Regions from separate parts of the Vibrio ziniensis genome, predicted to be linked through region 2. Evidence: predicted binding sites of a transcription regulator. Region 2 holds the regulator's gene; the other holds the start of a gene.
The links. The regulator PurR, encoded in region 2, represses purine synthesis genes. The targets are predictions, from matches to a motif close to TNANGNAAACGTTTNCNTNA.
Positions count from the first base shown of each region.

Region 1: a site for PurR is predicted at 3,982-4,001, ahead of purM (phosphoribosylformylglycinamidine cyclo-ligase). Genes of this name have one in related genera too.

Region 1 covers NZ_CP049331.1:2,397,170-2,403,415, reverse strand. The annotation lists gene fadE (acyl-CoA dehydrogenase FadE) at 1-283, opposite strand, end outside; gene lpcA (D-sedoheptulose 7-phosphate isomerase) at 634-1,209, shown strand; gene G5S32_RS11105 (class II glutamine amidotransferase) at 1,312-2,157, shown strand; gene purN (phosphoribosylglycinamide formyltransferase) at 2,238-2,876, opposite strand; gene purM (phosphoribosylformylglycinamidine cyclo-ligase) at 2,880-3,920, opposite strand; gene upp (uracil phosphoribosyltransferase) at 4,087-4,713, shown strand; gene rluF (23S rRNA pseudouridine(2604) synthase RluF) at 4,769-5,863, opposite strand; gene smrA (DNA endonuclease SmrA) at 5,986-6,246, opposite strand, start outside.
Region 2 covers NZ_CP049331.1:1,940,411-1,946,656, forward strand. The annotation lists gene cmoM (tRNA uridine 5-oxyacetic acid(34) methyltransferase CmoM) at 1-426, opposite strand, end outside; gene elyC (envelope biogenesis factor ElyC) at 516-1,334, shown strand; gene torD (molecular chaperone TorD) at 1,493-2,140, shown strand; gene purR (HTH-type transcriptional repressor PurR) at 2,421-3,428, shown strand; cyclic di-GMP riboswitch class I at 3,600-3,698, shown strand; gene G5S32_RS08875 (TfoX/Sxy family DNA transformation protein) at 3,812-4,399, shown strand; gene G5S32_RS08880 (TVP38/TMEM64 family protein) at 4,728-5,411, shown strand; gene G5S32_RS08885 (alpha/beta fold hydrolase) at 5,732-6,246, opposite strand, start outside.

The sequences.
Region 1 (6,246 bases), 460 kb from region 2:
CAGCATCTAACGCTTCTTTTTCTGTTTGCGACATAGCCGGAAGCACTTTCTTAAACACCGTTAGTGCTTTGCCGCTAATGGCTGCTTGGCGAATCGAAGGAACGGTGCAAAGTGCGATGGCTGCTAAATATAAACTCCAGCCTATGATACCTACAGGGCCGAACAATGAGAGCACCAGCATTGAGATAGTCAGTGCAGCGAGTGATACGAACAACGAAGTTCTGTGATACAAGCAAGCGCTTAGTACTGCAAAGAACCCAAGTGTAGAGAGCAAGATGTCCATGTTAATGTCCTTATAGTCATGCTGTATGTTTATTTGAGTTATCAGCATTCATTTTTTGTGAACTTTCTGAAGCCGCTTTATTTTTGTTTTTAAAAGTGGTCTAACCAGTAAAGTGTAAATGAAATATTAATAAAATGTAAAACCATTAAATGTTCAAAAAGTGATCTGTGTAGAGCGAATAGTCTAAAATGTGCGCTCTGATTAAATTTGAGAGAGATGAATATTGTTCACAAAGTGCAATTATTAAGGCTTATCTATCGACAGAATCGCAGGTTTGGGTAAACTCAATAGTGTCCTACATCTCTATATAGAGAGTTCATCTGCAAGCAGATTTTAAGAAGAGAATAACTATGTATCAGGATCTAATTAGAAGTGAACTAACCGAAGCCGCTGAAGTGCTGAACAAATTTTTAAGCGATGACCACAATATTGCTCAAATTGAAGCTGCAGCAAAACTTATTGCTGATTCATTCAAGAAGGGCGGTAAAGTGTTGTCTTGTGGTAATGGTGGCTCACACTGTGATGCAATGCACTTTGCTGAAGAGTTAACGGGTCGCTACCGTGAAAATCGCCCTGGTTACCCTGGTATCGCCATTTCTGATCCAAGCCATCTATCATGTGTCAGCAATGACTTTGGCTATGATTTTGTGTTCTCTCGTTATGTCGAAGCTGTTGGATCTACTGGTGATGTGTTATTTGGCTTATCAACGTCGGGTAACTCAGGCAACATTCTGAAAGCGATTGAAGCAGCTAAAGCAAAAGGTATGAAAACAATCGCACTTACTGGTAAAGATGGCGGTAAAATGGCGGGCGTAGCGGATGTTGAAATTCGCGTACCGCACTTTGGTTACGCTGACCGTATTCAAGAAGTACATATCAAAATTATCCATATCGTTATTCAACTTATTGAAAAAGAAATGGAATAACTGATGATTATCGAGCTGGCTTTTATCAGGACGGAATGTAACAGCCAGCTCGAAACATAATCTGTAGTTAGCATCAAATGGGTAGTAGGAGAGAAAGTTAAGATGTGTGAATTGCTCGGAATGAGCGCTAATGTCCCCACTGATATTTGTTTTAGTTTTACTGGCTTGATTCAACGTGGTGGTAATACCGGGCCGCATCGCGATGGTTGGGGTATCACGTTTTACGAAGGTAAAGGCTTTAGAACATTCAAAGATCCAAATCCTAGTTACCAATCCAAGATTGCACAGTTAGTTCAAGAATACCCCATCAAGAGTTGCGCCGTGATCAGTCATATTCGCCAGGCGAATCGAGGCGGTGTGAATTTAGAGAATACTCATCCATTTACACGGGAATTATGGGGACGTTATTGGACGTTTGCTCATAACGGTCAGTTGACCGATTACCAAGATTTACCGACTGGTCGTCATCGACCTGTAGGACAAACAGACAGTGAAGCGGCTTTTTGCTGGCTACTTGATAAGCTAGAGAACCGTTATCCAGAGCCACCTAAAGATATGCCGGCAGTATTTCGTTATCTCGCTTTGCGTTGTGATGAACTGCGTGATAAAGGGGTTTTTAACATGCTGTTGTCTGACGGTGAATACCTAATGACATATTGCACTAATCATCTTTACTGGATTACTCGTCGAGCGCCATTTGGTCGAGCTGCACTGCTAGACGAAGATATCGAAATCAATTTCCAAGAAGAAACGACACCAGATGATGTGGTTTCTGTGATTGCGACTCAACCGCTAACGGGCAACGAGCAATGGCATAGAATGAAACCGGGGGAATTCAATATTTTCCATTATGGTGAACTGTTCGAAAGCAACAGTTCAGAGCTAACCGATGTTGCATTTGCTGCACCTAAACCGGGAAACCAAGCGCCAATAGAGCCACTTGAGTAATACATTGCAACTGGATTATACAAAATGAAAAAAGGGTTGATGCAGTATCAACCCTTTTTAGTATTCATCGCTCTAAGCAATCATTCCGTCGCGTAGCCGTGCATACCTAGTGGCTCACCATCAAGGTATGCCTTACCTTCATTCATTTTTAGTCTGTCTTCGACAAACCATTGAGTCACTAAAGGATAGATACGATACTCTTGGTTTTGCACACGTTCTGTCAGAGTTTCTACTGTATCTTCATCAAAAATTGGCACTTTTGCTTGAAGGATGACAGGCCCACCGTCGAGTTGCTCCGTGACGAAGTGAACACTAGTACCGTGTTCTTCATCACCAGCGTGAATCGCTCGTTGGTAGGTATTTAAACCTGGGTACTTAGGCAGTAGTGATGGGTGAATATTGATCATACGTCCTAAGTAGTGACGTACAAACTCACTACTCAGGATACGCATATAGCCCGCTAAAATAACTAGGTCAGGTTTATATTCATCAATTTGTTCCATAAGGGCATGGTCGTAAGCATCACGGGTCTCATACTCTTTTGGATCGACAAATACTGCCGCTGCACCTGCTTTTTTAGCTCGCTCTAAGCCATAAGCAGTTGCTTTATTCGAAAAAACAGCCGTTACTCTGCCTTCATGAATGCTTGACTCACAAGCATCGATGATCGCTTGTAAATTGGTACCATTTCCTGAAATTAAAACAACAATACTCTTCATGGATTAATTGATCTCTACTTGCTCTTCATCAGCTTTAGCTGCTGCAATTTTACCGATTACCCATGCGTTTTCGCCTTCTGCTTTTAGAAGGTTAACTGCTGCTTCAGCTTGGTCTTGTGGTAGGGCAATGATCAAACCAACACCACAGTTAAATGTACGGTACATTTCGTGAGTATTTACGTTGCCTTGCTCTTGTAGCCATTTGAAGATCACAGGCCATTCCCAGCTCTTACCGTCGATAACAGCTTTAGTACCTTCTGGAAGTACGCGAGGGATGTTTTCCCAGAAGCCACCGCCAGTGATATGAGAGATTGCGTGAATGTTATGTTCTGCAATCAGTTTTAGACCTGATTTGATGTAAATCTTTGTTGGTTCAAGAAGGTGTTCACCGATAGTTTTACCTTCAAGAAGCGCGTTCTTGTCTGCACCAGAAACTTCTAGAATTTTACGAACTAGAGAATAGCCGTTTGAGTGTGGGCCGCTAGAACCTACCGCAATCAGCGCATCGCCAACTGCAACTTTAGAACCATCGATGATGTCTTCTTTTTCTACTACGCCAACACAGAAGCCTGCTACATCGTAGTCTTCGCCTTCGTACATTCCAGGCATTTCAGCAGTTTCACCACCGATTAGAGCACAGCCAGCTTGAACACAGCCATCTGCAATACCAGAAACAACGTCTGCTGCCGTATCAACATCTAGTTTGCCAGTTGCGTAGTAGTCTAGGAAAAATAGTGGCTCTGCACCTTGTACAATAAGGTCGTTTACACACATCGCTACTAGGTCGATACCAATTGTGTCGTGCTTTTTCATATCCAAAGCAAGACGAAGTTTGGTACCAACACCATCTGTACCAGAAACAAGTACAGGTTGTTTGTATTTAGTTGGTAGCTCGCACAGCGCACCAAAGCCACCAATGCCACCCATTACCTCAGGGCGACGAGTACGCTTTACAGCACCTTTAATTCGTTCAACAAGTGCATTGCCTGCATCGATATCTACGCCAGCATCTTTGTAGCTAAGAGAAGTCTTGTTACCGCTCACGGGGAAGTTCCTCGGTTAAGTTGGATATGAAAACGGCGCTATTCTACAGGGCTTAAAACAAAAAGGAAAACGTTTGCGTCAGTTTTTTATCGTGATTTTTGGTCGGTAAAGTTGAAAGAATAGGTGTATAATCCCGAGGTTTATTTAAATTGTGCCGGAGATGGAAATGAAAGTTGTTGAAGTTAAACACCCTCTTGTTAAACATAAAATTGGCTTGATGAGAGAAGGTGACATCAGTACTAAGCGCTTTCGTGAGTTAGCTACAGAAGTAGGTAGCCTACTGACTTATGAAGCAACTGCGGACTTTGAAACTGAGAAAGTAACCATTAATGGATGGAATGGTCCTGTTGAAGTTGACCAAATTAAAGGTAAAAAAGTAACTGTCGTTCCAATCCTACGTGCTGGCTTAGGCATGATGGATGGCGTTTTAGAGCATATTCCTAGCGCTCGTATCAGCGTTGTCGGAATTTACCGTGATGAAGAAACTCTAGAGCCAGTTCCATACTTCAACAAACTTGCTTCAAACATTGAAGAGCGTATTGCACTGGTTGTTGACCCTATGTTGGCTACTGGCGGCTCTATGATTGCAACTATTGATCTACTAAAAGAGAAAGGTTGTAACCAAATCAAAGTGTTGGTTCTTGTGTCTGCACCGGAAGGTATTGCTGCACTAGAAAAAGCTCACCCAGATGTTGAGCTCTACACTGCTGCTATTGATGAAAAATTGAATGACAAAGGTTACATCGTTCCAGGTCTTGGTGACGCTGGCGATAAAATCTTCGGTACTAAGTAATCGCTACTTGGTGAGAAATAAAAAGGGGAGCATTTGCTCCCCTTTTTATTATATTCTATTTTTTCAAGCTCAATGTGCCGCCTACTCGAGGCGCATTGGATGGCTTATCGCTGCCTTTCACATTTTTCTGATTCAGTTTTTGTGAATTTGGCTTACCTTGAGAAGGCTTTCCTTTAGCTGAATTTCCTTTTGAAGAGCTAGCTGATGAACCGTTGCCTTGGCTTTCACTTCTTGCTTTTCCTTTCTTTGAATTAGGGGCATGACGGAAGGTATCGGCATTATGACCTTGATAGGTCTTATCTTTAAACGAACTTGAATTCTGATTTCTACGCGCTTTTGAATCGCGGTTCTCTTCTCTGCTGTCGAATAACTTAGCGTCGGTTGCCTTACGGATATTGTGTCCTTTCGCATCAATACGAGATGCTTCTTCCGTACCGGTAGATTCTTCACACATTGCCAGAATGTCTGCCACTTCAGCATCGGTTAAATAACGCCACTGACCGTTGGGAATACCATCCAAAGAAATGTTCATAATGCGTACGCGACGTAACTTAAACACTTCATAACCAAGCGCTTCACACATGCGGCGAATTTGGCGGTTTAATCCTTGAGTCAAAACAATACGGAAGGAAAACTTGGTTTCCATGTCGACTTTACAAGGTAGGGTTACGGTATCGAGAATTTTCACCCCTGAGGACATCTGCTTGATGAATTCAGGCGTGATAGGTTTATCAACGCGAACCACATACTCTTTCTCGTGGTTGTTTCCTGCACGTAAAATTTTATTCACGATATCGCCATCATTGGTCAGGAAGATCAAACCATCTGAAGGTTTATCTAAGCGTCCAATTGGGAAAATTCGACTTTTATGACCGATGAAATCTACAATATTGCCTGGGATGTCACGCTCTGTGGTACAAGTGATACCCGTTGGTTTGTTAAGCGCGATGTAGATAGGTTTTTCTTTGGTACGAAGCGATTTGCCGTCAATTAGAACGTCATCATCATCGGTGACTTTAGTTCCCATTTCTGGAACTTTACCGTTAATAGTTACTCGACCTTGGTCAATTAGCTTATCGGCTTCGCGACGAGAGCAGTAACCTGTTTCGCTGATGTACTTGTTTAGGCGTTTGCCTTCAGATTGTGACATGTTTATCTCCTGTAACGTTTCACAACGGCTTCTGTTTTGAAAACGATGGATGATAGCAACGCTTTCAAAATAAATAATGTGTTCAAAATTTAGCGAGGGCGCATTCTAGCAGGTATCTTTTGTTAGCCAAGACGTTTCTGATGGCGCTCTCGGTTTTCGTTTTTCTTCTCAACACTTTTCTTAAATAAAACATACAGAGCACCAGTGCCACCATGAAAGCGTTGTGCGCTATGAATACACTGCACTTCTTTAATTTGCGTCAACCAGTGAGCGACAAAACTTTTCATCAAAGCTGGCGGATTAGAGCGTTCTCCTTTGCCGTGAACGATAATCACGGTTCGAATATCCATTCTCATACACTGATTGACGAATGCGACCACTTC
Region 2 (6,246 bases):
CACTTGAGCTAACAAGTTTTCTAAAGCGGGTTTTGGCTCAGCCAACCACTCCATCACAGCGTGAAACATCACCACGTCAACTGGCTCAGTTAAATGCTCCTGTATATTTTGCACAGGAGAATGGACCAACTGATATTGATCAAGCAAGCCATTATTGGCAATATCCTGCTTAGCAAGATTGAGCATTTCAGAAGAAAGATCACACAAGGTCACACGATGTCCGAGCTTAGCGAGCTTCTGTGACATCTGCGCTAGTCCCCCGCCAGCATCTAGAATGTGCAACGGAGTTTCTGATTGGTCAAAACTTGCCAACAACTGCGTCAGGTCTTCCCACACAATTACTTGACGGATTTCTCCTTTATCGGAGCCATAGATATTTTTTACAAATTTGTGGGCAATATCGTCGAAATTACGATCTTCTGTCACAGCGGCTTGGGTTATCATAGCGAATTCGTGCTGCTATTTTGTCATAGGAATAGCAGGAATAAAGAGGGTTTCACCCTTTTTATTGTCAAGTGCTGTTTTTTCGGACTATTTTGTTTATGTTTGAGCTGAAAAAAATTGTTTCATCCTTTTTAATGCCCTTACCAGCACTGCTGATTGTGGGATTTATTGGCTTAATGCTGATTATGTTTACTGCCAAACGTAAAACTGGCAGCCTCATCGTTCTGTTTTCTCTAACCAGTCTTTTTCTTATTTCGTTTCAACCCATATCAACAAGTTTGTTGATGCCTTTAGAGCGCCAATACCCCGCGTTTCTTCCTGTCGAAAGAAACATTGATTACGTGATGGTTTTAGGTAATGGACATGTTGTCGATGGCTATATACCACCAACTTCTGAACTATCACGAGCAGCATTAATGCGTTTAACGGAAGGAATACGTATTGCTAGGATGTACCCAGGATCCAAATTGATTCTTTCAGGTTATGCTGGTGGCAGCGAGTTTAGTCATGCTCGTATGTTAGCACGAGTCGCATTAGCACTCGGTGTAGCAAAGTCTGACATCGTGTTGTTAGAAACAGCAAAAGATACTTGGGAAGAGGCAAGACAAGCTGCTGCATTCGTACAAAGCAAAAAGTTGGTACTAGTGACTTCCGCCAGCCATATGGAAAGAGCAATTAAAGAATTTAATTCCGCAGGATTAAACCCGATTCCAGCGCCAACCAACTTTTTAGCTCAAGCTAACATTACTCAACCCTGGGATAAATACACGCCTCAAGCACGCTATTTGGAGCAAACCGAGCGCTTTTGGTACGAGAGCCTTGGTCAGCTTTGGCAAAAGATGCGCGATTATGTTGCTGGCTCTGATGGCAAACTAACACAAGATAAGTAGCTCCTTGCAAAGATGATATGAAGACCCGCTTTATGCGGGTCTTTTTTCGCCAACCTTCGCTCAACAAAGGTCTTCGATCTGCATACTTTAGTTCGCAAATTTCGTACAGAGCGTAATTATTGCTTAGACTTAGATAAAGAAAAGTACGGAGCTAAGTAATGAAAGAAATTAAAGCCTTTAACGAAAAACGAGCTGAAATCTATTGGTGGCTTTCAGGTTTGTTTGCTTGCGAACTCAGTTCACAAGACTTGTCACATTACTCATCCCCCGAAATTTACAATTTTCTCGCAGGACTTAGTGAAAACGACCATTTAGCAGTCTCCACTCACAAACTATGCGCAACTCTCAAGCAACTTCTCAAACATGAAGATGCACAAGTGCAAATTGCTAATAGCTTCTATAACCTATTTCTAAAATGTGATGGGAATTCGGCTCTCCCGTACGCATCTCTTTATATTGATAAATCAAAAATGAATAATAAAACTCCAGCACAAGCAATTGCTGAGTTAATGGAGCAAAATGGCGTACATGTTCAAGAGCAGACAAATGAATCATATGATCATCTCGCTATCGAATTAGACTTTCTCGGACACCTCATTATTCGCTCTAACGAACTTGAGAAAGAAGCCCGTATGGAACAGGCCCTAAAGTTCCAAGCGGACTATATTCGTCATCATCTATTGAACTGGATACCTGATTTTTCTTTTGATTGTGCGAGCAAGGATAAATTGGGATTTTATTCATCAATTTCAGTATTATTGGTCGCTTTTTTAGAGCTTGATTTAAACTATCTTACAGGCAATTGAAACTCATCGTTGGTTCAACAAAGGGCATGAATTGTGACTACAGTTAAGTTTGCGCTATTGATTTGTCGTTGCTAGCTAACCATTTGCGGTTTAAACTCAATACCATAAAAGATGAATCATTATTTAAAACTCAAACCGCTATATCGAAGCGGTTTTTGTGTTTTAACGACTTTAGGCTAGAAGCTTTATAAACTTCGCCGCTGCTGAATCCGGCCAGTAATGTGGGTTGTTTACCTAATAAAAAATTTAGCGAAATCAGCAGTCAAAACAGGACAAATATATGGCTACGATTAAAGATGTTGCTCGCTTAGCTGGCGTATCAACCACAACCGTATCACACGTAATTAATAAAACTCGCTTTGTTGCTGAAGCAACTCAAGAAAAAGTTCTCGAAGCAGTAAAAGAGCTAAACTACGCACCAAGTGCCGTAGCACGTAGCTTGAAATGCAATACTACCCGCACCATTGGTATGTTAGTTACTCAATCAACCAATCTATTCTTTTCTGAAGTCATCGACGGTGTAGAAAGCTACTGTTACCGTCAGGGTTACACACTGATTCTGTGTAACACAGGTGGCATCTACGAGAAACAAAGAGATTACATCCGAATGCTGGCTGAGAAGCGAGTGGATGGCATTTTAGTCATGTGCTCCGACCTAACACAAGAACTGTCAGAGATGCTTGAAAGTCATTCGGACATTCCAAAAGTCATCATGGATTGGGGTCCAGAAGCTTCTACTGCTGACAAAATCATTGATAACTCTGAATTAGGGGGCTATTTAGCGACTAAATACCTTATCGACAGAGGTCATAAAGACATTGCTTGCTTAAGTGGACACTTACATAAACTCGCTTGTCAGGAACGAATTGCGGGGTTCCGTCGCGCTATGGCAGAGGCGAACTTGACAGTGAATGATAACTGGATTCTTGAAGGCAACTTCGAGTGTGATACAGCAGTACTAGCTGCAGATAAAATTATCGCAATGGATAAAATGCCGACCGCTGTGTTCTGTTTCAACGATACAATGGCACTAGGGTTAATGTCACGTTTACAACAAAAAGGTGTTCGTGTACCCGATGACATTTCGGTAATCGGATACGATAACATTGAACTTGCAGAGTACTTCTCTCCGCCCCTAACCACGATTCATCAACCAAAACGTCGTGTGGGCAAAAACGCATTTGAGATTTTGTTAGAACGAATCAAAGATAAAGAGCATGAACGTCGAATCTTCGAAATGCATCCAGAAATTGTAGAGCGTGATACAGTAAAAGACCTTACAAAATAATTAGTTACTCTATTTAAGTACCGTTCAATAAGAGCCAGTGAAATTCATCTCACAAATATTAAAACAGTAATAAGCTCGCAAACCCAATATTCAAACTTTGATCAACGTCACATTTAGTTCACATAAATGTGATGCTTATTCAAAGTTTTGTTTATTATTTTGAAAGTAATGTCACGCACAGGGCAAACCATCTGAAAGGGTGGGACGCAAAGCCTCCGGCCTAAACCAATCCATGTTAGTTCATAATTGGTAGGTAGCGGGGTTGCCGATGGCAAAAAGGTATACATGAGTTGACGCTTGATTGACATGCTCAATGTATTCTTTTGCTATTCTCTCGGACCTGAATTTGGTGGCGTATTTATTAATACACCGAGACTAACAGCATGGATAAACCAGTACTAAAAGACTCAATGCGACTTTTTGAGCAACTAGGAAGCGTAAAATCGCGTTCTATGTTCGGAGGGTTTGGCATTTTCATCGATGACACGATGTTTGCTCTGGTCGTTAATGACCGACTACACATTCGTGCGGATGATCACTCCTCAAAGAATTTCCAACAACAAGGCTATGAACCTTACGTTTATAAAAAACGTGGTTTTCCTGTTGTGACTAAATACTTTGCCTTACCTGAAAATGTGTGGGATACCCCGCATCTAATTATTGAAAAAGCAAAGCAAGCCTTAGATGTCGCGAAACAAGAACGCGAGACTCAAGCTAAAGCGAAACCAGACCGACTTAAAGATCTTCCTAATATGCGTCTTGCTACAGAACGTATGCTCAAAAAAGCAGGAATCGATTCTGTTGACATGCTGCAACAGAAAGGCGCAGTGGCTGCGTTTAGAGCCGTGCAAGAGACTCATGCCACAACTGTTGGTATTGAGCTTTTATGGGCTTTAGAAGGTGCAATTGAAGGTAAGCATTGGTCTGTCATTCCCCAGTCTCGCCGCGATGAATTAATGCAGAAACTCTAGTTTCTATATTCGACTTAAAGATACAAAGCACTCTTCATAGGGTGCTTTTTTATGAATAATCAAAACCAAAATGAAATTTAAAGTCGGCTCTGCCTTTCCTATTCTCTATACATGATACCATTCTGGATAATTTCCTGATCAGTGAATAGGCGTCGATAAGCAAACCCTCCGAGCCATGGATGGATCGGAGGAGCTTCAGGGACGAATGAATGCGCGTTTGCGTTTGACGCCTATTCGCTGTTCTACCGATGCTCAGTCTGATCATATTTTTATCTAGGATGGTATGAGGAGCAAGTGATGGTTTTATCCAACTATTTTGGAGTTAACGATGAGTCATAAACTGATACTAGGGTTGATTTTAATTACCCTCATCGTTGTTATGGGTACTGAGTTTAGCCAATATCTCACTCTGGAATATGCGAAAACTCAACAAGCAGCCCTCTCTCAATACATAGACCAGAACCTCGTTTTTTCAGCTATTGCTTACTTTATCGCATATATTGTGATTACCGCTTTATCCATTCCCGGAGCTGCCGTTGTTACTCTTCTCGGAGCGGCTTTATTTGGCTTTTGGTTTAGTCTTATCTTAGTGTCTTTTGCTAGTACAATTGGTGCGACCCTCGCTTTTCTTAGCAGCCGATATTTGCTTCGCAATTGGATACAACACCGTTTTAGTGACAATCTTTCTGCCATCAATAAAGGTGTAGCGCAAGATGGTGCATTTTATCTGTTTACACTAAGATTGATTCCAGTGTTTCCATTCTTTCTTATCAACCTACTTATGGGCTTAACACCGATTTCAACGACTCGTTATTACCTAGTTAGTCAGTTGGGGATGCTCCCAGGAACGGCTGTTTATCTCAATGCAGGCACTCAACTTGCTGATATAGACACTCTGTCAGGAATACTATCTCCAAGCGTTCTACTTTCTTTTGCGTTATTGGGCATATTTCCGTTTTTGGCAAAACAAGTACTGACTAAACTTAAAAAGAGAACAATCACCGACGAGTAATATGAAAATATTCATTGCTCAACATCCAACTGAAGCACATATTGTGTGCGGGCTGTTGCGACAACAAAATATTCCCTGTGAAGTTCGAGGTGAAACGCTTTTCAGTGTCCGCGGGGAAATCCCTTTTGATGAAGCCTCTTCACCTTATGTATGGCTTTTGAATCTGAGTTTGCTCGAACAGTCCGAACAGGTTATAAGTGACTACTTACAACCAGCATTCCCAAATCAGCCAGATTGGGTCTGTAAGCATTGCGGAGAGAATAACGAACCGCAATTCGGATTGTGCTGGAATTGCGGCTATGAGAGCATCTAGAAGGCTTTTAAGCGTTAATGGTTAACTGCTTGTGGATGAAATCGATGGAAACTCGGTTAAATACTTCAGGCTGTTCAATATTGCACACGTGCCCACAGTCCGGTATTTCCCATAGTTCACTTTTCTCGTGCAATGCCACCATATCTTTAACAGGCTGGATAAACATATAGTCACGCTCGCCCATCAAATACAGGGTGGGTATCGGTAACTCTTTATCGCGAAAATAACGCATCATTGGATTAATCTCTGCAGTAAGAGTAAACCAACGTTTGAATTCTTTCTGGCAAAGCTTCTTCGCTTCTCGGACAAACAAGTTTCGAGATTGCTTTTGACTTCTTTGCGGCATAACGATATAGGCAAATAAACGGTAGAGCCACATATATGGTACAAAATTCTTACTTATATGCCCCAATTTAACCAAGATTTGCGAGCGGGTATTTAAACGGGTGACCGCACCACCCAACACCATAGAACTCACGCGTTCTGTTGCCAACTCTGCAAGGTTACGTACGATGATCGTCC